2 regions of the Flintibacter sp. genome follow, and region 2 is predicted to be linked to the other one. Evidence: riboswitches for the same ligand, from Rfam matches in the RefSeq annotation. Region 2 holds a riboswitch; the other holds the start of a gene.
The links. A riboswitch is a leader RNA that binds a small molecule or an ion and turns the genes downstream of it on or off. The one in region 2 is predicted to bind lysine.
Positions count from the first base shown of each region.

Region 1: it holds a riboswitch for lysine, as region 2 does, so the genes downstream of both, ACLTXB_RS08125 (Na+/H+ antiporter NhaC family protein) here and asd (aspartate-semialdehyde dehydrogenase) in region 2, are expected to answer to the same signal.

Region 1 is NZ_JBKVXZ010000017.1:14,611-24,735, reverse strand. Features, by position in the region: gene ACLTXB_RS08160 (acyl-CoA dehydratase activase) at 1-541, opposite strand, end outside; gene ACLTXB_RS08155 (M56 family metallopeptidase) at 808-3,747, opposite strand; gene ACLTXB_RS08150 (BlaI/MecI/CopY family transcriptional regulator) at 3,744-4,115, opposite strand; gene ACLTXB_RS08145 (alpha-hydroxy-acid oxidizing protein) at 4,236-5,255, opposite strand; gene ACLTXB_RS08140 (alpha/beta hydrolase) at 5,310-6,245, opposite strand; gene ACLTXB_RS08135 (hypothetical protein) at 6,321-6,935, opposite strand; gene ACLTXB_RS08130 (PaaI family thioesterase) at 7,069-7,485, shown strand; lysine riboswitch at 7,562-7,729, shown strand; gene ACLTXB_RS08125 (Na+/H+ antiporter NhaC family protein) at 7,890-9,644, shown strand; gene ACLTXB_RS08120 (hypothetical protein) at 9,702-9,884, opposite strand; gene ACLTXB_RS08115 (ABC-2 transporter permease) at 9,970-10,125, opposite strand, start outside.
Region 2 is NZ_JBKVXZ010000039.1:2,312-12,436, reverse strand. Features, by position in the region: gene scfB (thioether cross-link-forming SCIFF peptide maturase) at 1-919, opposite strand, end outside; gene scfA (six-cysteine ranthipeptide SCIFF) at 1,021-1,161, opposite strand; gene ACLTXB_RS13080 (TIGR04086 family membrane protein) at 1,227-1,652, opposite strand; gene yajC (preprotein translocase subunit YajC) at 1,727-2,005, opposite strand; gene tgt (tRNA guanosine(34) transglycosylase Tgt) at 2,120-3,259, opposite strand; gene queA (tRNA preQ1(34) S-adenosylmethionine ribosyltransferase-isomerase QueA) at 3,276-4,301, opposite strand; gene ACLTXB_RS13060 (SpoIID/LytB domain-containing protein) at 4,333-6,051, opposite strand; lysine riboswitch at 6,130-6,315, shown strand; gene asd (aspartate-semialdehyde dehydrogenase) at 6,495-7,583, shown strand; gene dapA (4-hydroxy-tetrahydrodipicolinate synthase) at 7,660-8,550, shown strand; gene dapB (4-hydroxy-tetrahydrodipicolinate reductase) at 8,561-9,316, shown strand; gene ACLTXB_RS13040 (helix-turn-helix domain-containing protein) at 9,874-10,125, shown strand, end outside.

The DNA of each region.
Region 1 (10,125 bases), on a different contig from region 2:
CCTTCCGGCCGCCCTGGTTGAGGATGGGCTGGATGTCGCTCTTGGCAAAGACGCCGCAGCGGGAGGCGATGGGGTAGATCTTCTCGTGGCGCAGGCTCAGCTCGTCCAGCTCGTTCACCGTCACGTTCATGAGGGTGGCCATCTGGTCGATGAAGGCGCCGGTGCCGCCGGCGCAGGAGCCGTTCATTCGTTCCTCCAGCGCTCCGCCGAAGAAGATGATCTTGGCATCCTCGCCGCCCAGCTCAATGACAGCGTCGGTGTCGGGAATATATGTATTGACGGCGGCGGCGGTGGCGTAGACCTCCTGGACAAAGTCGATGCCCGAGGCGTTGGCCACGCCCAAGCCGGCCGAGCCGGTGATGACCAGCTTTACCTGCTTGCCCTGGAGCATCTCCTGGATGGAGTGTAAGGTCTCGCAGGCACGCTCACGGGTCTTGGAGTAGTGCCGCTCGTAGGAGCGGAACAGCAGCTTATTTTGTTCATCCAGCACCACCACTTTGACCGTGGTGGAGCCGATGTCGATTCCGATGCGCAGACTCATATGAAAAAAGCTCCTGACATGCATTCTAAATTCTAAATTGAACCGATTTCGATCGTTACTTATGATACTTCCCCAAGGGGGAAAAAACAACGATTTTAACGCTTTCTTAACGCGCGGAAAGGGAGGAAATACGCCGTTTTAACGGTCGAAAATTGTGCATTTCTGCCTTGGAAGAACAATTTTTAATGAAATAAAGTAAAAAAGTAAATTGGCGGAATGCACAAACCCCCCCGCGGCACAATGCCGCCGGGGGTCCTTACAGGCCGTTAGCCTTTCAAGCCCAGCAGGAGGGCTGCGTATTCACCCAGGGAGAGTTGAGATTGTGTAGAAGCTGCATAGCTCTCCGGGTCCAGGGGGAAGTCGCTGGTTGTGGTGACATACTGGACAACTTTTCCATTTTGCTCCACGGTGATGAGGTGCTGGTAGCCCATGTCTGGATGATAACGCAGCTGTCCATCCACCCAGGGACCTCCGGCCCAGGGGGCATGTAACAGATCGTCCAACACAAAGCCGAAATCATAGCCGTAGATATTTACTGTGCTCCCGTCCACCAGGTTGTCAAAAGAGGCCAGGCGATGAAGGGAGGTGAGCTGAGCGCTTTGATAGACCGCACCAAAGTCGGAGGTTTCAGGAAGGGTGCGGGCCTTTTTCAGCTCTTCTTCCAGAACCTGCTCCATCGTATCCAGAACGGCCTGGTCCGTGACAGCGATCTGCTGGCCACTGTCAACCCCTTCGCGTATGAGGTCATAGAGCTCCGCGCAGTTGGTCAAACGGGCGGTTTCGGTGAGACTGACCACATTTTTCTCTCTTCCTGCCATGAGGGTCAGGGTTTGGCCGGAGGAGAGCCGAAGTTCCAGACTCCACAGGGCGTAATCCAGACCAGCCTCGTCATTGGGATACTCCGAAGGGGCAAGGAGCGGCTGCTTGGAAGCCTGGCGGATCAGCTCAGCCAGAGCGGTTTTGTCCAGGGATTGGATCCAACTGTCTGCGGCAGGAGCGCCTATAAAGGTAATGGTTTGAATGTCTGAAGCCTGAAGGTTGGCCATGGTGCGCAGGGTATCCACATTGGCAGGATAACTGGCTGAGCCGGGCTGGGTTTCACGCCAGGTCTCCACCGTTTGGGTGATCTGCTGCATGGTATCTTTAGAAATCCGGGCAAGCACAGGGAGAGCACTTTCCCACACTCCGTCCGAACGACCCAGAGCCAGCAGGTATCCATCTTCCGCCTCAGAGAGATAAAACTCGACCCACTGACTGCCAGGAGTGATAAATGTAAAGGGGTATTGGTCTTTTGCAGAGACCCGCTCAGGCTGCCAGTTGGAGGTTGGCACGGTAAGGTTCTCCAAGAAAAGGTTAGCTAGGGCGGATACCGTCTCCTGGTCTTTGATCTGGTCCCACGCTCCAGGCTCCACGGGAACCCGGACTGTGTCCGCATGATACAACACGGAGTAGAAGAAATCCTGTTCTGGGTATCGGGCCTGCTCCTCGCAGATGGCCTGGACCTGAGAGACGATGGAGTCGGGGATGACGATGGTATACCAGCTTCCCGCGTCCATGGCCCGGGCATACCAACCCTCGGGGGCATCCTCCAGCCACCAGGGAACACCGTGGACGATTTCGTAGAAGGAGGTGTATTTGGTCAGCCACTCTTCCATGTCATAGTCCTCGCTCTGGTTGAGGAGCACACATTCCTCCACACTCAAAAACAACTCGGTCAGCTGATTTTTAAATTCCGGGTACTCCACGCGCCAGGTGCTGGCGTTGCGCTCGCTCTGCTGCTGAGCCAGAGCGGCCAGAGCGGACTCTACTACGCCAGCGTCCTGGGAGAACACGGCCACCGGGGTGTATTTCTCTGCGTTCAGCTGGGCGGGGGTAACCAGGTAGTCGCGTCCATCCAAGTTGCACAGGTAATAGCGGGACATGCTGTTATCCGAGTTCACCAGAGCAATGGTAGAGGCAGAAAAAAGCGGCTCTGTCCAGTCGGCATCCAGTGTGGAAGAATCAGGGGCTTTGGCCTGACTCAGCAGTGTTTTTGCTTCCTCCAAAAGATCGGCATCGGCAATCGCATCCGGGAAAGCTGCGCTGGAGTAAAGAGGGGGAGAATAGCGGATAGATTGAGCATTTTCGACCTGATCCCAATAGGAGGTATCGCCGTCTTGGCTGACATCCTCCGGCTGGTTTTGGCTGCCCCCAAAGGTAAATACCGCCGCCAGGGCCAGCAGGACCACTGCTGCAGCGAGGGCCGTCTTTTTGGCCTTCGGGTGCTTGACCAGCTGGGCGACGCGCTCCTGGATGCTCCCCTTCCCCTCTACCATGGAGGTGGAGCAGGACAGCAGATCCTCTGGACGCAGGCTCCGCTGAGCAACCAGAGAGACTAGAGTGCGGCCGTAAGGGATGCGTTCCTCATCTCCCAGGGCCTTGACTGCCCCGGCGTCGCAGGAGAGTTCCCCATCCCGCTTGGACAGTGCCACCGCCAGCCACACCAGGGGGTTATACCAGTGCAGTGCCAGAGCCAAACACCGCAGGGCAGACCAGATGTGGTCCTTTTGGCGGTAGTGGGTCAGCTCATGGGCCAAAACATGGGCGCGGGTGGGAGAGTCTAACGTCAGCTGGGGTGTGAGGTAGATGCAGGGGCGGAAGAGCCCAAACAGGCAGGGCGAGGGCAGCGACTCTACGGTATACACCGGCAGTGGGCAGTCATCCAGGTCCAGAGAAGTTCTCCTGCGGCGCAGCTTTGCAGAAAAGCGCAGGTTGGAGCCCAGCAGCACCAGGGCGAGGATGACCGCGCCTGCACCCCACACCCCCAGCAGAAGCTGGGCGGGGGAGAGCCATACCAGGGAAAACACCGCCCGCTGTCCGTCGGCGGAGGGCTTTACCGTCCCGGTACTGTTGGCGGTGTGGACCTGTCCCTGGTCGTTAAGATACAGATTGGGGGCCTGGCCCGCCTCCACTTCCTCCATGGAGTAGGAGGAGGGCAGAATGGGGATGGTGGTCTGGGTGAGGGAGGTGGGCTCCGGAGTCAGGTCCGCCGCTGTGGGCAGGTTGGGCATGGGAATCTGGAAGGGTACCAGCAGCCGCAGCAGCACCACCCCCCACAAGGCGTACTTCACCCGGGGAGAGATGCGCCCGCCCAGCAGGCGGCGCAGAGCCAGCACCGCCAAAATGAGCACCGACGAGGTCACAAACCATTGCAGCAGGGTGTTCATTGCTTCTCCGCCTCCTTCAAAATGGCATACAGGGCGTCGATTTCCTCCTGACTGAGGGCTTTCTCACTGGCCATGGCGGATACCATCAGCCCTACACTGCCCTGGTATACCCGGTCCAGAAAGGAGCGGGTTTCCCGGCGCACCGCCTTATCCCGCTCCAGAGCGGGGGTGTAGTACTTGGTGCGGCCATGTACCTCCACCGTCACCAGACCCTTGTCCTCCATGCGCCGCAGGGTGGTGATGGTGGTGCTCTTGGCCCAGCCTACCTTTTGGTGCAGGGCGGTGACCAGCTCCATCACGGTGCTGGGACTGTGCTGCCACAGGCAGTCCATCACATACCACTCGCTGTGGGTGAGCGTCTGTTCCATGCCGTCGCCTCCTATACTGGTTTACTTTGTAGACCTATTATATCCTAGATGGTCTACAATGTCAACCAAAGGGGCAAAAAACCGGCGCGGGGAATCCCACGCCGGTAAAAGGAGGGGCGATCAGCCCCGGAAGATCATATCGCCGGAGATCTCACTCAGACTATGGACTCCGCACATGGCCATGGTGTCCTGGAGCTCGCCCTTGAGCTTGTCGGTAAGCACCTTCACGCCCTCGGCCTGGCCGCCGTAGACGGCGGTGACATAGGGCCGGGCCAGGATGCAGGCATCAGCGCCCAGAGCCAGAGCCTTGCACACATCCACGCCGGTACGGATGCCGCCGTCCACCAGCACCACCATCTGGCCCTTTACAGCCTGGGCGATGGCGGGCAGCACACTGGCGGTGGCAGGGACGCCGTCCTGAACGCGGCCGCCGTGGTTGGAGACCACGATGCCGGCGGCTCCCGCCTCCAGCGCCTTCTGAGCGCCCTTCACGGTCATAATGCCCTTGATGATAAAGGGCACCTTTACGTACTCAATGATTTCCCGCAGCTCGGCTACCGTCTTGGAGCCGGCGGGGGGATTGAGGCCCTTCAGGAAGGGCAGGCCTGCCGCGTCGATGTCCATAGCGAACACCTTGGCGCCGGAGGCCTTGGCGGCGTCCAGCTTGGCATACAGGGTGTCACGGTCCCAGGGCTTCACGGTGGGAATACCCTTGCCGCCGTTGGCGCCGATGGCGGCGGCGGCCGCAGTAAAGACCTCAGGGTTGGTGCCGTCGCCGGTGAAGGCGGCGATGCCGGCCTGGGCGCAGGCGGGAACCAGGATATTGTTGTACTCCAGATCGTTGTACTTATCTCCGTAATGGAGGTTTACCGCGCCCACCGGGCCGGCAAAGACGGGCAGGTCGTACTCCTGACCGAAAAAGTTGAATTTGGTGTCCACCGGACCGTTTTCACAGATGGTGTCCATGTTGAGGCAGATCTCCTGCCAGGCTTGGTAGTTGCGCACCGCCACGGTGCCGGTTCCCTTGGAGCCGGGGCCGGGCATAGTGCTGCCGCAGGCCTTGCCGTTGCACACCGGACAGGCCTTGCAATAGGGGCCGCTGCAGGTGCGGGCGGCGGCCAGAACTTCCTGATAGGTCACGAAAACCCCTCCTTTGTTTCTTCCCTCCGATTGTAAACCGGAGGGCGGGCTCCGTCAAGCGTTTCCGCGGTGTTCCTCCAGCCAGGAGAGCAGGTCGTCCAGCACCTCCGGGGCATTGAGTTCATGGAACATCTCGTGGCGGCCGCCGGGGTAGAGGCGGAGCGTCACGTCCCGGCACCCGGCCTGGCGGAACATCTCCACCACTTTTTTTACCCCCTTGCCCATGCCGCCCACCGGGTCCTGGTCGCCGGAGAAGAAGTAAACCGGGGTGCTGGGGTCCATACGGGCCAGGTTCTCCCTTTTGGCGATATACTGAAGGCCGCCCATCATGGCCTCAAACATGGACACGGTGGACTGATACTGGCAGTAGGGGTCGGCCAGGTAGGCATCCACCTGGGCCTCATCCCGGGAGATCCAGTCAGCACCGGTGCGGTTGGGGGCGAATTTCCGGTTGTAGGCCCCCAAAGATAGCTTGTCCACCAGGGGGCTGATGCCCCGGTGACCCAGGCGGCGGCGCTCCACCCCGGCCAGCCACCTGCCCAGGGCAACCAGGGGAGCGCTCTCCTGTCCGGTGCCGGACAGAATGACCCCGGTGAGGGTGCCGGGGTAGTTGATGAGGTAGGTGCGGGTGAGAAACGAGCCCATGGAGTGGCCCAGAAGGAAATAGGGCTGGTCCGGGTACTTCTCTCCCTGGAGCTTTCGCAGGGCGGCCACGTCACGGATCACCATGGACCAGCCGTCCTTCTCCCCGAAAAAGCCCTCCTCGCCCTGGCCGGCAGTCTTGCCGTGGCCCAGGTGGTCCTCGCCGCACACCAGATAGCCGTGCTCTGCCAGAAAAGCGGCAGCCCCCTCATAGCGGCCTATATGCTCCGCAACTCCGTGGACGATTTGCACCACGCCACGGAGCGGGCCCTGGGGGACCCACTCCTGGGCGTGGATGGTGTGGACGCCGTCGCTGGACGGATAGGTAAACTCCCGCAGCTGTGCCATGTTGCTACCCTCTTTCCGGCCCGAGGGCCTGTTTTCCTTAGTTTACCCCAGGGGAAGAAGGGTAGTCAAGGTGCGTCACATCTGCTCCAGCAGTGCGCGGATGCGCCCTGCCCGCAGCCGGGCGGCGTGCTCCAGCTCCCGGAACAGCTCCCGCAGACAGGGGTCGCCCGAAGTGCCTGCGGCGTAGTCGGACAGTTTGGCGGCCCGCTGCTGCTCCAGCAAAAAGAGACTGCGCAGCTGCCAGGGAGCGGCTCCGGACAGGGGAACGGCCTGAGAGGCGGGGGTGTAGCGCTCCCCGGTGATGAGGAAATAGGCCGCGCACAGCCGCCGGTGGTCCTGACCCAGGCTGGGTAGGAGACTGCTGAGCAGTCGGGCGGTGCGCCCGCCGCAGCGCCGTGCAGTGTTCTGATAGGCCCGGGAGAGGGCACAGGTGTCCTCCATCAGCTGTTCCAGACAGGGGGCGTAGCTCTCAGAATCCGGGCACAGGCAGGCAGGTGGAGAGGTCTGGGGGGGACAGGGCGAGACTGGGGGTGTGGGGATCTCCGGCGTGCCGGGAGAGTCGGGGGAGAAGGCGGGGACGGTGGGCTGGATGGGACTCAGGTCCTGGTCTGGCATGACTCTGCGCCACACCCGCTGGAAGGTGTCCTGGTCAAAGGGCTCCAGCGTGAGCCCAGGTGTTTTCTGCTTCATGGTTCTGCCTCCAAACATGTGGGATTTCTCCCCATCCTATGCCGTGGGAGGGAAAAGGGGAACGCAGCCTTGCCGGGCGGGCCGGTTTGTGCTACTATGGTGTCAATTTGAGCAAATTTCAGGAGGAAGTTTGATGGAACCCTTAGAAAAAATTCAGCCTATCTCCAGTGTGGTCAATCAGCCCCATCAGTTCTCCTATGAGAACGGGATCTACGTCACCAAAGTGGAGCCCGGCCGGGCGGAGGGCGTGCTGGAGGTGGGACCGGACAGCATCAACCCCCACGGCATGGTCCACGGCGGAGCGCTGGCTACTCTGGCGGACACAGTGGGGGGCAGCTGTGCCTGTGCCACCGGACGGCGCTGTGTCACCGCCAGCAGCAGTATGGAGTTTCTCCGTCCGGCCAGCGGCAAGCGCATCACCTGCATTGCCACCCCGAAAAAGGAGGGACGCACCCTGTCGGTCATCCAGGTGGAGTTGTACAACGATCAGGGCAAACTGGTGGTCACCGGCACATTTACCTTTTTCATGATGGAGAAAGTGCCCAAATAAACGGGGATTTAGGGGGAAAAACGGGAATCAGCCTTGACATTCCCCCTGGAGCATGGTAGGATACACCCAATCAAATAAAAGGGATAGAGGCGCGGTTCTCATGCGTACTCCGGGACAAGGCCAGGCAGCCGTTCCGGAGGAGAGGGTGAACCGCCGAAGGTCCCCACCGCCTGCCTGGGCGGCGGACCTGGGCCGCGGGATAAGATCCTGCGGACTGTCACTTTTGTGGAGCGCTATCCAGAGGTCCTCTTGCCGCGGTTTTCTGCGGAAAGAGGACATCCGGTTTTGCCATGGGCGCGCTTCGCGTTCATGGTTTTTTGTTGCGCAAGCGCACCGGGAGAGATGTCGTGTGTGTTGGTCGTCCCGGTGGAACTAATTTTTGGAGGGAAATGAGAACTATGAGAATGAACCGACGCTGGTTGGGCCGGATCGTGCTGGCGCTGATCCTGGTTCTGACCCTGATGAGCGTGGCCTTTGCCGCCGGAGAGGGCGGAAGCCGCCCCACCGTGGAGTGCTCTGCCTGCCAGGGCTACGGCATCTGCATGGAGTGCTACGGCACCGACCCCGCCTGCGCTGTCTGTGAAGGGACCAACGTATGCGCCACCTGCGGCGGCGAAGGTGTGGTCCCCGCGGCCAGCAACTTCTACGCTACCGCTTTTGCCCTGCTGCCCCCTGTCATCGCCATTGCCCTGGCTCTGATCACCAAGGAGGTTTACTCCTCCCTGTTTATCGGTATCCTGGTGGGCGGCTTGCTTTACTCCAACTTCTCCTTCGAGGGCACCGTCCTTCACGTCTTTGAGGACGGCATCGCCTCGGTGCTGTCTGACAGCTACAACGTGGGCATCCTGATCTTCCTGGTTATCCTGGGCTCCATGGTGTGCCTAATGAACAAGGCGGGCGGCTCCGCCGCCTTCGGCCGCTGGGCCTCCGAGAACATCAAGAGCCGTGTGGGCGCGCAGCTGGCTGCCATTCTGCTGGGTGTGCTCATCTTCATCGATGACTACTTCAACTGCCTCACCGTGGGTTCCGTGATGCGTCCCATCACCGACAAGCACAACGTCTCCCGCGTGAAGCTGGCCTACCTCATCGACGCCACCGCTGCCCCCGTGTGTATCATCGCCCCCATCAGCTCCTGGGCCGCCGCCGTCTCCGGCTTCGTGGAGGACGGCCAGGGCCTGGCTCTGTTCATCAAGGCCATCCCCTATAACTTCTACGCCCTGCTGACCATCGTGATGATGATTTCCATGGTGGTTATGAAGGTGGAGTTTGGCCCCATGCTCAAGTATGAGCGCAACGCCATCAAGACCGGCGACCTGTTCTCCGGTTCCAACCCCTATGCCGGCCTCATCGAGGAGGACGCCGACGACAGCAAGGGCAAGGTCATTGACCTGGTGCTGCCTATCATTGTGCTGGTGGTCTGCTGCGTGATCGGTATGATCTACTCCGGCGGCTTCTTCTCCGGCACTAACTTTGTGGACGCCTTCTCCAACTCCGACGCTTCCATTGGCCTGATGCTGGGTTCCGCCTTCGGCCTCATTTTCACCCTGATCTTCTACTCCATCCGCCGCTCTATGTCCTTCCGTGACATGATGGGCTGCATCCCCGAGGGCTTCAAGGCCATGGTGCCCGCCATCATGATCCTGACCTTTGCCTGGTCTCTGAAGGCCATGACTGACTCCCTTGGCGCTACCGCCTTCGTGGAGTATGTGGTCAATGAGTATGCCAAGGGCTTTGCTCTGTTCCTGCCCGCCATCGTGTTTGTCATCGGTTGCCTGCTGGCCTTTGCCACCGGCACCAGCTGGGGTACCTTCGGCATCCTGATCCCCATCACCCTGGCCATCTTCCCCCTGAACGACCCCATGGGTGTGGTCTGTGTGTCCGCCTGCATGGCCGGTGCTGTGTGCGGCGACCACTGCTCCCCCATCTCCGACACCACCATTATGGCCTCTGCCGGTGCGCAGTGTGACCACGTCAACCACGTGGCGACTCAGCTGCCCTATGCCACCGCCTGTGCCGCGATCTCCTGCTTCAGCTATGTGCTGGCCGGTCTGCTGATCCACTTCGGCGCTCCCGGTCTGCTGGCTCTGCCTGTGGGCGTTGTGCTGGTGCTGGGCTTCCTGTTCTTCATGCGTACCCACGGCGACGGTGTGGAGGACTAAGAAATATTCCATAGAATAAGGAAAGGCCCCATCCGAAAGGATGGGGCCTTTTGTTGGTTAATCGGGGATTTTCTCGGCGGCAGGGCCGCAGGGCTGGTGCTTCTTTTCCTCCTCCAGCTTCTTCTCACGCTCGGCCAGGCCCTGAAGCACCTGGATGGCGTAGTCGATAGCGGGGATGGCGCTGGCGGTGCAGTACTGCCGGACTTGCTTGAGTTCCTTGATGGCCTGATGAGCGGTCATAGAACACACTTCCTCTCCCGAATATCTCTAATCACATTGTAGCACGAAGGGGGAGCGGGGTGCAAGGGAAAACCGGCCGGGCCCCTTAAAACTCTTTGTGTTCCAGGATGCGGCAGGAGATGAGATAGGACACCCCCATCCCCAGCAGAGGCAGGAGGGGAAGCAGAAGAACAAATGCGATGGCGGTAGATTCAGGGATCTGTTCCAGGAAAGAGAGTCCATCCAGCAGCCCAAGTTTAGA
Region 2 (10,125 bases):
CCGCCTTCACCTGAGGCAGATCCTCCTCCTTAATGGCGAAGGGATCGTCCAGGGGACCGCTGGCAGGTTCCACCGACACGCTGCGGAAGCCCAGAGAGGCCAGGTGCTTGACATCCTCGCCAAAGTCCAGATTCTCCCGGGTAAAGGTGCCACGGGCGTAGTAGTCCTTGGTGCCCCGGCCGGCCACCAGCTTCTGGAACTTGGGCACGATGACCTCATAGCTTCCTTTTCCGTTGACGGTGGGACGCATGTGGTCGTTGACGCCGGGACGGCCGTCCAGAGAGAGGACCACGTTGGACATCTCCCGGTTGATGTACTCGATGTTCTCGTCGTTCAGGAGCACGCCGTTGGTGGTGATGGTGAAGCGGAACACCTTGTCGTGCTCCTTCTCCAGGGACCGGGCGTACTCTACGGTCTTCTTCACGGTGTCCATGGCCATGAGAGGCTCACCGCCGAAGAAGTCCACCTCGATGTTGCGCCGCTTGCCGGACTTGGCCACCACCCAGTCGATGGCACGCTTGGCGGTCTCAAAGTCCATGATCTTCCGGCCGGTGCCGAAGTCGCCGGTGGAGGCAAAGCAGTACTTACACCGCAGGTTGCAGTCGTGGGACACATGCAGGCACAGAGCCTTCACCACCGCCTGCCGGGGCAGCGCCATGGCCTTGTCCGCATCAATGTAGTCGTCGCTGGAGAACAGCAGGCCCTGCTCCTGCAGGCCGCGCAGCTCCTCCCACAGCTCGTCCAGCTCCTGGGGTTCATACTGAGACAGCTGATCCTTCAGCTCCTGGGGACACTTCTCCCCCATGGGCCCCTCTACCTTGGAGAGCAGGTCGTAGCCCATACGGTCCAGCACATGGACCGCGCCGCTGTTTACATCCGCCGCCAGGTATTGGCCCAGGGCGGTAAAGGTATGTACCATGATCCAAAATCCTTTCTATGGCCGCCCCTCCCATCCTCACGGGGCTCAGGGCATAAAAAGGGGCAGGCCAAACGCCTGCCCCTTTCAGGCCGCTTTTTATATTACTGGTTCTCGCACTTCTGGTTGGCCACAGTGCAGGAAGTCTTGCAGGCGGACTGGCAAGAGGTCTGGCACTCGCCGCAGCCGCCCTTGGCAGCGCTGGCCTTCAGAGTAGCGCCATTGAGAGTCTGAATGTGTTTCATTGGAATCTCCTCCTAAATCTTATAGGTTTGAAGACATTATACCATACCTTGAATCACATTTCAATCTATCTTTTCCGTTTTTTCCTGGGCCGTCCTCCCAGCACTCCGGCAATGGCCCCGCCGCAGCAGCATGCAACCAGAATAGGCACCCCGCCGTTGGACAGGGACGCCTCCTCGTAGAGGAGAAATCCCGCCGTCAGCAGCAGCAAGAACAGGATGACTCCCACCCCCAGGCCAGCCAGCAGTGTGCCCCGCTCCAGGCGGCGCACAGCCAACAAGCCGCCGGTCAGGCTGCTCACCACACAGATGGCCAGCACGCCCCGGCCCATCAGCTTCTCCCCTACCACGCCGCCGGACACCAGCAGTGCGCACACCAGCAATCCCAGTGCCGCCGTTGCCGCCGCCAGAGCACCGCCTTTGAGCAGGCGACACATGGTGCTCAGCCATACCGCCATGGGATCCTCCCGCTTCTTTTCCCGTTTTCCAGCCATAGTAAAACCCTCCCCGCGTTCTTCCTTGGTGGAAGACTATGCGGGGAGGGTCAGCTTTATGCTATGGTGAGTACTCAGCGGGTAGCCTGAGTGCTCTGGCCGTTCTTGGTGGAGACGGCCCACTTGGTGATCTCGATGCGCACGCGGTCAGCGCCGGTCTCGAACACGATGGTGTTCTCCTTCACCGCGCACACGGTGCCGGTCATACCGCCGATGGTGGTGATCTCATCGCCCACCGCCAGGGAGTTGCGCAGGTTCTCGGCTTCCTTCTTCCGCTTATTCTCGGGGCGGATCATAAAGAAGTAAAGCAGGGCGAACATGAGCACCAGCATTACAATCCAACTGTAGTCCATATTGTTCCCTCCAAAATCTTGCTCTTCCAAGCAGGTTCGCTTGACGCGTTATGTGTCATTATAGCGGATTTGCCCTGGGTTGACAAGTCCTTTTCCCAATTTTGCCCGGTTTTTTTACCCCTCCTGGCAGGGACGGTCCAGCATACCGGAGTAAGTGGCCCGGAACTCTTCAAAGGTGCCGTTGTCCAGGCTGTCCCGGATGCGCTGCATGAGCTCATTATAGAAGTGCAGATTGTGCAGCACCGCCAGGCGCATGGCCAGCATCTCCCCCGCCGTCACCAGATGGCGCAGGTAGGCCCGGGAGAAGTGCTGGCAGGCAGGACAGGTGCAGGTCTCGTCAATGGGGCGGGTGTCCAGCTTGTACTTCTCGTTTTTGATGTTGATGGTACCCTTCCAGGTGTAGAGCTTACCGTGGCGGGCGTTGCGGGCGGGCATGACGCAGTCGAAGAAGTCCACACCCCGGGCCACCGCCTCGATAATATTCGAGGGTGTGCCCACGCCCATGAGGTAGCGGGGCTTGTCCTTCGGCATGTGGGGCTCCACAGCGTCAATGATGTCGTACATCACCTGGGTGGGCTCTCCCACCGCCAAGCCGCCGATGGCGTAGCCGTCGCAGTCCAACTTGGCGATATCCTCCATGTGCTGGATACGCAGGTCGGGGTAGGTGCCTCCCTGGTTGATGCCGAAGAGCATCTGCCCGGGATTGACGCAGTCAGGCTGCTCATTGAGCCGCTTGTGCTCGATGACGCACCGCTCCAGCCACCGGGTGGTGCGGGCAATGGAGCGCTCCACGTACTCCCGGGGAGCGGGGTTCTCAATGCACTCGTCAAAGGCCATAGCGATGTCGCTGCCCAGGTTGGACTGGATCTGCATGGACTCCTCAGGGCCCATGAAAATCTTCCGCCCGTCGATGTGGGAGGAGAAATGGACGCCCTCCTCCTTGATCTTCCGCAGAGAGGCCAGGGAAAACACCTGGAAGCCGCCGCTGTCGGTGAGCATAGGGCCGTCCCAGTCCATAAACTTGTGAAGTCCCCCCAGCTCCTTGACCACCTTATCGCCGGGGCGCAGGTGGAGATGATAGGTGTTGGACAGCTCGATCTGACAGCCGATGTCCTTCAGGTCGTGGGCAGATACCGCCCCCTTGATGGCCCCCTGGGTGCCTACGTTCATGAACACCGGGGTCTGGGCCGTGCCGTGAGGGCAGGTAAACACGCCCCGGCGGGCGCGGCCCTCCTGCTTGATTATTTCAAACACAAAAAAACTCCTTTATTTATGAGATAAACATGGCATCGCCGAAGGAGAAGAAACGGTAGCGCTCCCGCACCGCCTCCTCATAGGCCGCCAGCACGTGCTCCCTGCCTGCCAGAGCGGATACCAGCATGATGAGGGTGGACTCAGGCAGATGGAAGTTGGTGATAAGGGCATCCAGCACCTTGAAGCGGTAGCCCGGATAGATGAAGATGTTGGTCCAGCCGGAACGCTCGGTCATGGTGCCGTCCTCGGCGGCAAAGGACTCGATGGTACGGCAGGAGGTGGTACCCACACAGATGACCCGACCGCCGTTTTTCTTCGTCTCATTGATGACGTCCGCCGTCTCCTGGGAGATCATACAGTACTCCGAATGCATCTCGTGGTCCTGGATGTCCTCCGCCTTGACCGGACGGAAGGTTCCAAGGCCCACATGGAGGGTAACGTAGCACACCTTGACACCCATCTCCTGGACTTTTTCCAGCAGTTCCGGGGTAAAATGGAGCCCGGCAGTGGGGGCAGCGGCGGAGCCTACCACTTTGGAGTAGACCGTCTGATACCGCTCGTTGTCCTGAAGCTCGGCCTTGATGTAGGGCGGCAGAGGCATCTTGCCCAGCCGTTCCAGAATTTCAAGGAAAATGCCCTCGTAGTGGAAGCGAACCAGGCGCTTGCCGTCGTCCAGTTCCTTTTCGATGGTGGCGGTGAGCTCGGTACCGTCGCCGAAGATCACCTGGGCGCCAGGTTTCAGCTTACGGCCAGGGCGCACCAGGCACTCCCAGCACTTGTCCCCCTTGTCTACCAGCAGCAGCACCTCGCACACACCGCCGGTAGGACGGTGGCCGATGAGCCGGGCGGGAATAACCCGGGAGTTGTTGAGCACCAGACAGTCCCCCGGGCGGAGGAACTGGGGCAGCTCATAGAAATGGTGGTGCTCCACTGCCCCGGTATGCTTGTCCAGGGTGAGAAGCCGGGAGGCATCCCGCCGCTCCAGAGGGGTCTGGGCGATGAGCTCCTCGGGCAGGTAAAAGTCAAAATCTGAGGTCTTCAATTTGGTATTCGCCTTTCTCTCTAAAATATTCTTATCCCACGGTGGTGCCGGGGAAATAGAAGGTAATGATCTCGTCGTAAGTAAAGCCTCGCTTGGCCATGGCGTAGGCGCCCCACTGGCTCATGCCGATCTGGTGGCCGTTGCCGCTGCCCTCAAAGACGTAGCTGCTGCCGGTAACATGGACCACGTTGCCCTCTGTCACGCTGGAGCCGCCGCCGGAGGACGAGGTGACCGAGTCCACGCTGCCGCTGCCAGAGATGGCATACAGATCCTCCCGGTCGGTCTTGCCCACCGTGCCGCTGCCGCTGATGACGTAGTAGCTGTCCTGCTCGGGCAGAGACCCGGAGCCATTCACCGGCAGGGAACCGTCAGAGGTCCCTCCACTTCCGCTGCCAGAACTGTTAACCTGGAAGCGGATGGAGCTGATGCCGAAGGTACTGCGCATGTTGGTGGGCTTGAAGGTGTTGCTCTGCCCGTTGGCATAGTTCACCTTGACGGCGATCACGTTGCCCAGATCGGAGTAGGTGAGATCCAGGGAAGCCACCGAAGTGCCGGTACCATACCCCTTGGATTGCAGGCGCTGGGTCAGGGTCGATGTGGTGTAGGACACCGTCCAGGAGGAGTACGGATTCATGGAGGCGGTGTCGGCCTCATAGGGGTCCTTCACACCGCACAGATAGGGGTAGGTGCTCAGAGAAGATCCCCACACATTATACACACTCTCGCTGGCTCCGCCGTGGCTGGCAGAGTAGAAGGTCTCGATCACCTTGCCGTTGTACTTGGCATACACCCCGGCGGTCTCCTCTACCGCCCGGGCGGCGTTGGAGTTATAGGTACTTCCGCCGCCATAGCCGTAGTAGACCTGGCAGTCAGTGCCGTTGCAGATGTCAAAATGGTAGTTGCTGTGGTGGTTGAGGGAGTTGTAGGCATAGCTGCGGGCACACACAGCCTGGGCTTTCAGCGCCTCCAGAGGCCAGCTGTCGCTCATCTCATAGGGCACAACTCCAATAAGGTAGTCCTCCATGTCCACGATGTTCACCACGGTGAGATTTCCCCCGTTTACCCGCTCATAGCGGAACCCGCCGGGGTAGCGGTAACCCTTGAACCAGGTGCGGGTCTCCCCTGCTCCGGTGACGTCGGGCATGATACCAAGGGCTGTGGAAGAGCCGCCGTCAAACTGGAACAGGATCTTCGCCTTGCCGGTCTGGGTCACGTTGACGGCATAGGAGCTGGTGCCCACCACGGTGCCGCCCAGACTGCTGGCCCGGCTTTCGGCCTCCGCCTTGGTCTCATAGGCGCCCACACGAACCTGATACGCTCCGTCGATCCAGGCCACAAAGCCGTCGGAGTAGTCCGACGCTTCGGAATAGGCGGCATTGTAGCTGTTATAGGATCCCGGCATCTGTACATGGTAGCAGCCAATCAGCTCTCCCCCATTGTCAGAGGTGGAGTAGCTGGTGCCGCTGACCCAGATATTCTGAGCCTTGACCATGGTCAGCTTGGTAACGCTGGAGCTGGTGCGGCCCAGCTCCACAAAGTCCAGATCGCTGTCGTAATATCCAAAACGGTACCCGGAGCCGTAGCCGGTGTTATTCTCCAGGTTGGCGCTGACCAGGGCGCTACTGCCGTAGGCCAGCCCCACCCGCAGGGTGAGTTCATCGTTCCGGGCGGCCCGGGCAGGGGCCGCCATAGGCACCGCCACGGCCACAGCCAGAACCACTGCGGCAAGTTGCATAAATATTCTTTTCATGGTAAACCCCATTTCTCTAATTCTTCCCATGCGCTCCCTTGACACCTACCAGGAAAGATGGTAGGATAAATTCAAATTCTGCAAGATAGAGGCGCGGCTGACATGAGTAAGCGTGGCTAGGGAGCCGGTTCCCGTCTGAGCCATGTCCAAAGGGAAGGCCGCCGAAGGGTCCCTTCTGCCGGAGGAAGGGGGCTCTGGTCGCTTGGTTAACAGCCCTGTGACTGTCATCTGGGCGGGCTGCCCAGGTGGAGCGCTGTCTGCTTTTGTGAATATTTTGCCGGCTGCGGTGCGTCCAAACCACAGTCGTCATTATAGTACAAAATCAGCCGCTTGAAAAGCCGCTGATTTATTTTTTTACCCGGGCCAATATCTGGGCAGGATCAATTCATTTATCTTACGCGCGGGACATAGAATACCCTGTGCTGTTGTGGAGGTAGAATGCTATGAAAAAGTATAAAGTAGGTATCATCGGCGGAACCGGCATGGTAGGCCAGCGGTTTGTCACCCTGATGGAGAACCATCCCTGGTTCCAGCTCACTGCCATCGCCGCCTCTCCCCGCTCTGCCGGTCAGCGCTACGAGGACGCCGTAGCCAACCGCTGGGCCATGAAGACCCCCATCCCCGCCGAGGCCAAGGACATCGTGGTGATGGACGCCGCCGCTGATGTAGAGAAGATCGCCGGCATGGTGGACTTCGTGTTCTGCGCCGTGGATATGAAGAAGGACGAGATCCGCGCCCTGGAGGAACGCTACGCCAAGGCCGAGTGCCCCGTGGTGTCCAACAACTCCGCCCACCGCTGGACCGACGACGTGCCCATGGTGGTGCCCGAGATGAACCCCCAGCACCTGGAGGTCATCGCTTCTCAGCGTCAGCGTCTAGGCACCAAGCGCGGCTTCATTGCTGTAAAGTCCAACTGCTCCATCCAGTCCTACGCCCCCGCCCTGCATCCCCTGCTGAAGTATGGCATCGACAAGGTGCTGGTGTGCACCTACCAGGCTATCTCCGGCGCCGGCAAGACCTTTGAGCGCTGGCCCGAGATGGTGGATAACCTGATCCCCTACATCGGCGGCGAGGAAGAGAAGAGCGAGCAGGAGCCCCTGAAGGTGTGGGGCAAGGTGGAAGGCGGCAAGATCGTTAAGGCCGAGGGTCCCGCCATCACCGCTCAGTGCCTGCGCGTGCCCGTGTCCGACGGCCACACCGCCGCCGTGTTTGTCTCCTTCAAGGAGGGCTGCAAGCCCACCATCGAGCAGATCAAGGCCGACTGGGCCGCCTTCCAGGGCCGCGCTCAGGAGTTGCAGCTCCCCTCCGCCCCCAAGCAGTTCCTGCACTACTTCGAGGAGCCCGACCGTCCCCAGGCCAAGCTGGACCGGGAACTGGAGGGCGGCATGGCCGTCTCCCTGGGCCGTCTGCGTGAGGACACCCAGTACGACTATAAGTTCGTGGGTCTGAGCCACAACACCCTGCGCGGCGCTGCCGGCGGTGCGGTCCTTCTGGCCGAGCTGCTGTGCGCCGAGGGCTATATGGATCGCTGAGAAACTGTCTTAATCCGGAGGGGAGAGGTCCTCTCCCCTCCCTTCTTATATTTTAACCAGAAAGGGTTGTGATTTTATGAGGACTCCCGTATTCACCGGCTCCTGCGTCGCCATCGCCACCCCCTTCGACGCCAACGGGACCATCAACTACGACGCTTTCGGACGCCTCATTGAGGCCCAGATCGCCGGCGGCGTAGACGCTATCTGTGTCTGCGGCACCACCGGTGAGTCGGCCACGATGACCATCCGAGAGCATATTGCTGCGGTGGACTACTGCGTGGAAAAGGTCAACCACCGGGTGAAGGTCATCGCCGGCGCGGGTTCCAACGACACCTCCGCCGCCGTCTACCTCTCCCTCCACGCCCAGGATTCCGGCGCTGACGCTCTGCTCCACGTCACTCCCTATTATAATAAGTGTACCCAGGCCGGTCTGGTCAAGCACTATGAGTACATCGCCGACCGGGTGGAACTGCCCATCATCCTCTACAACGTACCCAGCCGTACCGGCGTGTCCTTCACTGCCGAGTCCTACAAGATTCTCTCCGAGAATCCCAAGATCAACGGCGTCAAGGAGGCCAGCGGCAACTTCTCCCTTCTGGCCCACACCCGCCACATCTGCCCCGACGACTTCTACGTCTGGTCGGGTAACGACGATCAGGTGGTACCCATGATGGCTCTGGGCGCCAAGGGCGTTATTTCCGTAGTGTCCAACATCGCCCCCGAATTGATGGTGAAGATGAGCCATCTGTGCCTGGAGAACGACTTCGAGGCCGCCTCCAAGCTGCAGATCGAGTACATGGACCTCATTGACGCCCTGTTCTGTGAGGTCAACCCCATCCCCGTCAAGGAAGCCCTGAACATGATGGGTATGGAGGCCGGCCCGGTGCGTCTGCCCCTGTGCGAGATGGCCGAGAAGAACAAGGCTGTGCTGAAGGCCGCCATGGAGCGGGCCGGATTGCTGAAGTAAGGAGCCCGCCATGCTGAAGATAATCATTTCCGGCTGCAACGGACATATGGGCCGGGTCGTAGAGTCCCTGTGCGCCGCCGACCCTCAGGTCGAGGTGGTCGCCGGCTTTGACGTGCTGGGCTCCAACGACGGAGAATTCCCCGTTTATTCCTCCCCCGCTCAGTTTACCGGCAAGGCAGACGCCGTTATCGACTTCTCCTCCCCCGCCGCCCTGAATGGCCTGCTGGATTTCGCCCAGGCCACCGGCACCCCCCTGGTGCTGGCTACCACCGGCTACACCCCGGAGCAGGTGGCCCAGATCGGCGCCGCTGCTCAGAAGGTACCCATCTTCCGCTCTGCCAACATGTCCCTTGGCATCAATGTGCTGCTGGAGCTGGTGAAGAAGGCCGCCTCTGTGCTGGGCGACAGCTACGACATTGAGATTGTAGAGCGGCACCACCGCCGCAAGGTGGACGCCCCTTCCGGCACCGCTCTGATGATCGCCGACGCCGCCGCCAGCAGCTGCGGCCACGAGACTGAGTACGTCTTTGAGCGTCACAGCGTCCGCCACCCCCGGGATAAGAAAGAGATCGGCATCTCCGCTGTCCGTGGCGGCACCATCGTTGGCGAGCACGAGATCATCTTTGCCGGCCATGACGAGATCATGGAGATCAAGCACACCGCCCTGTCCCGGGATATCTTCGCCCAGGGCGCGGTGGAAGCGGCTAAGTTTATGGCTACGGTTCAGGCGCCTGGTCTGTATGACATGAGCCATCTTGTGAAGTAATTTTCCTTTACGATTATTGAACGGTCATGGTTTTCCCATGGCCGTTCTTCTATTATACTATTTATAAGGAGGGTTCCGCCCTGCGGGGCGGGTTCCTTTTTGTTTGCCCAAAAAGGAACTAAAAATGCCCTGGGGGTACTGCTCCGATGAACACCTCGCCAAAGGCGGGTGTCCATAGTCGCTGTACCCCCAGACCCCCAATTACAGGGAGATGCCCTCCTGTTTTTATAGCAGTAACCTTCCGGCGGCAAAAACCATGACCGTCTCCCCTTCTTGCCTCGGGCCTTAGGCCCTATATGCGCAAAATCGAAAGGACACTGCGCTGCACAAACACCGCCTAGTGCAACGGAGCCAGGGCAGCGTATAGGCGAGGGACTGACTCTTCACTATACACCTACCTTGCCTACGTGCGAGAGGCAAAGCGAAGCTTTGCAGAAAGCTTTTTTGCCTACTTTTTTCTCGAAAAAAGTAGGTAAACGGGGCGTCGGTTGGCAAACGGGCTATTCTCTGGTATGCTGTGTGAGACGGACAAATTTCATTACCTGGAGGAAACCTATATGGACTATGAAAAAATCGGTGCTCTAATCCGAAGCCTTCGCACCCAGCAGGGCCTGACTCAGCGGGAACTGGCCCAGCGGCTGACGGTGAGTGACAAGGCGGTGTCCAAGTGGGAGCGCGGCCAGGGCTGTCCGGACGTCTCCCTGCTCCCCAGCCTGGCCCAAACTCTGGGCGTGGAGGTGGAGGGTCTGCTGGCCGGGGAGCTCTTGGAAAATGAACAAATCGGAGGAACCATGAAAAACCTGAACTTT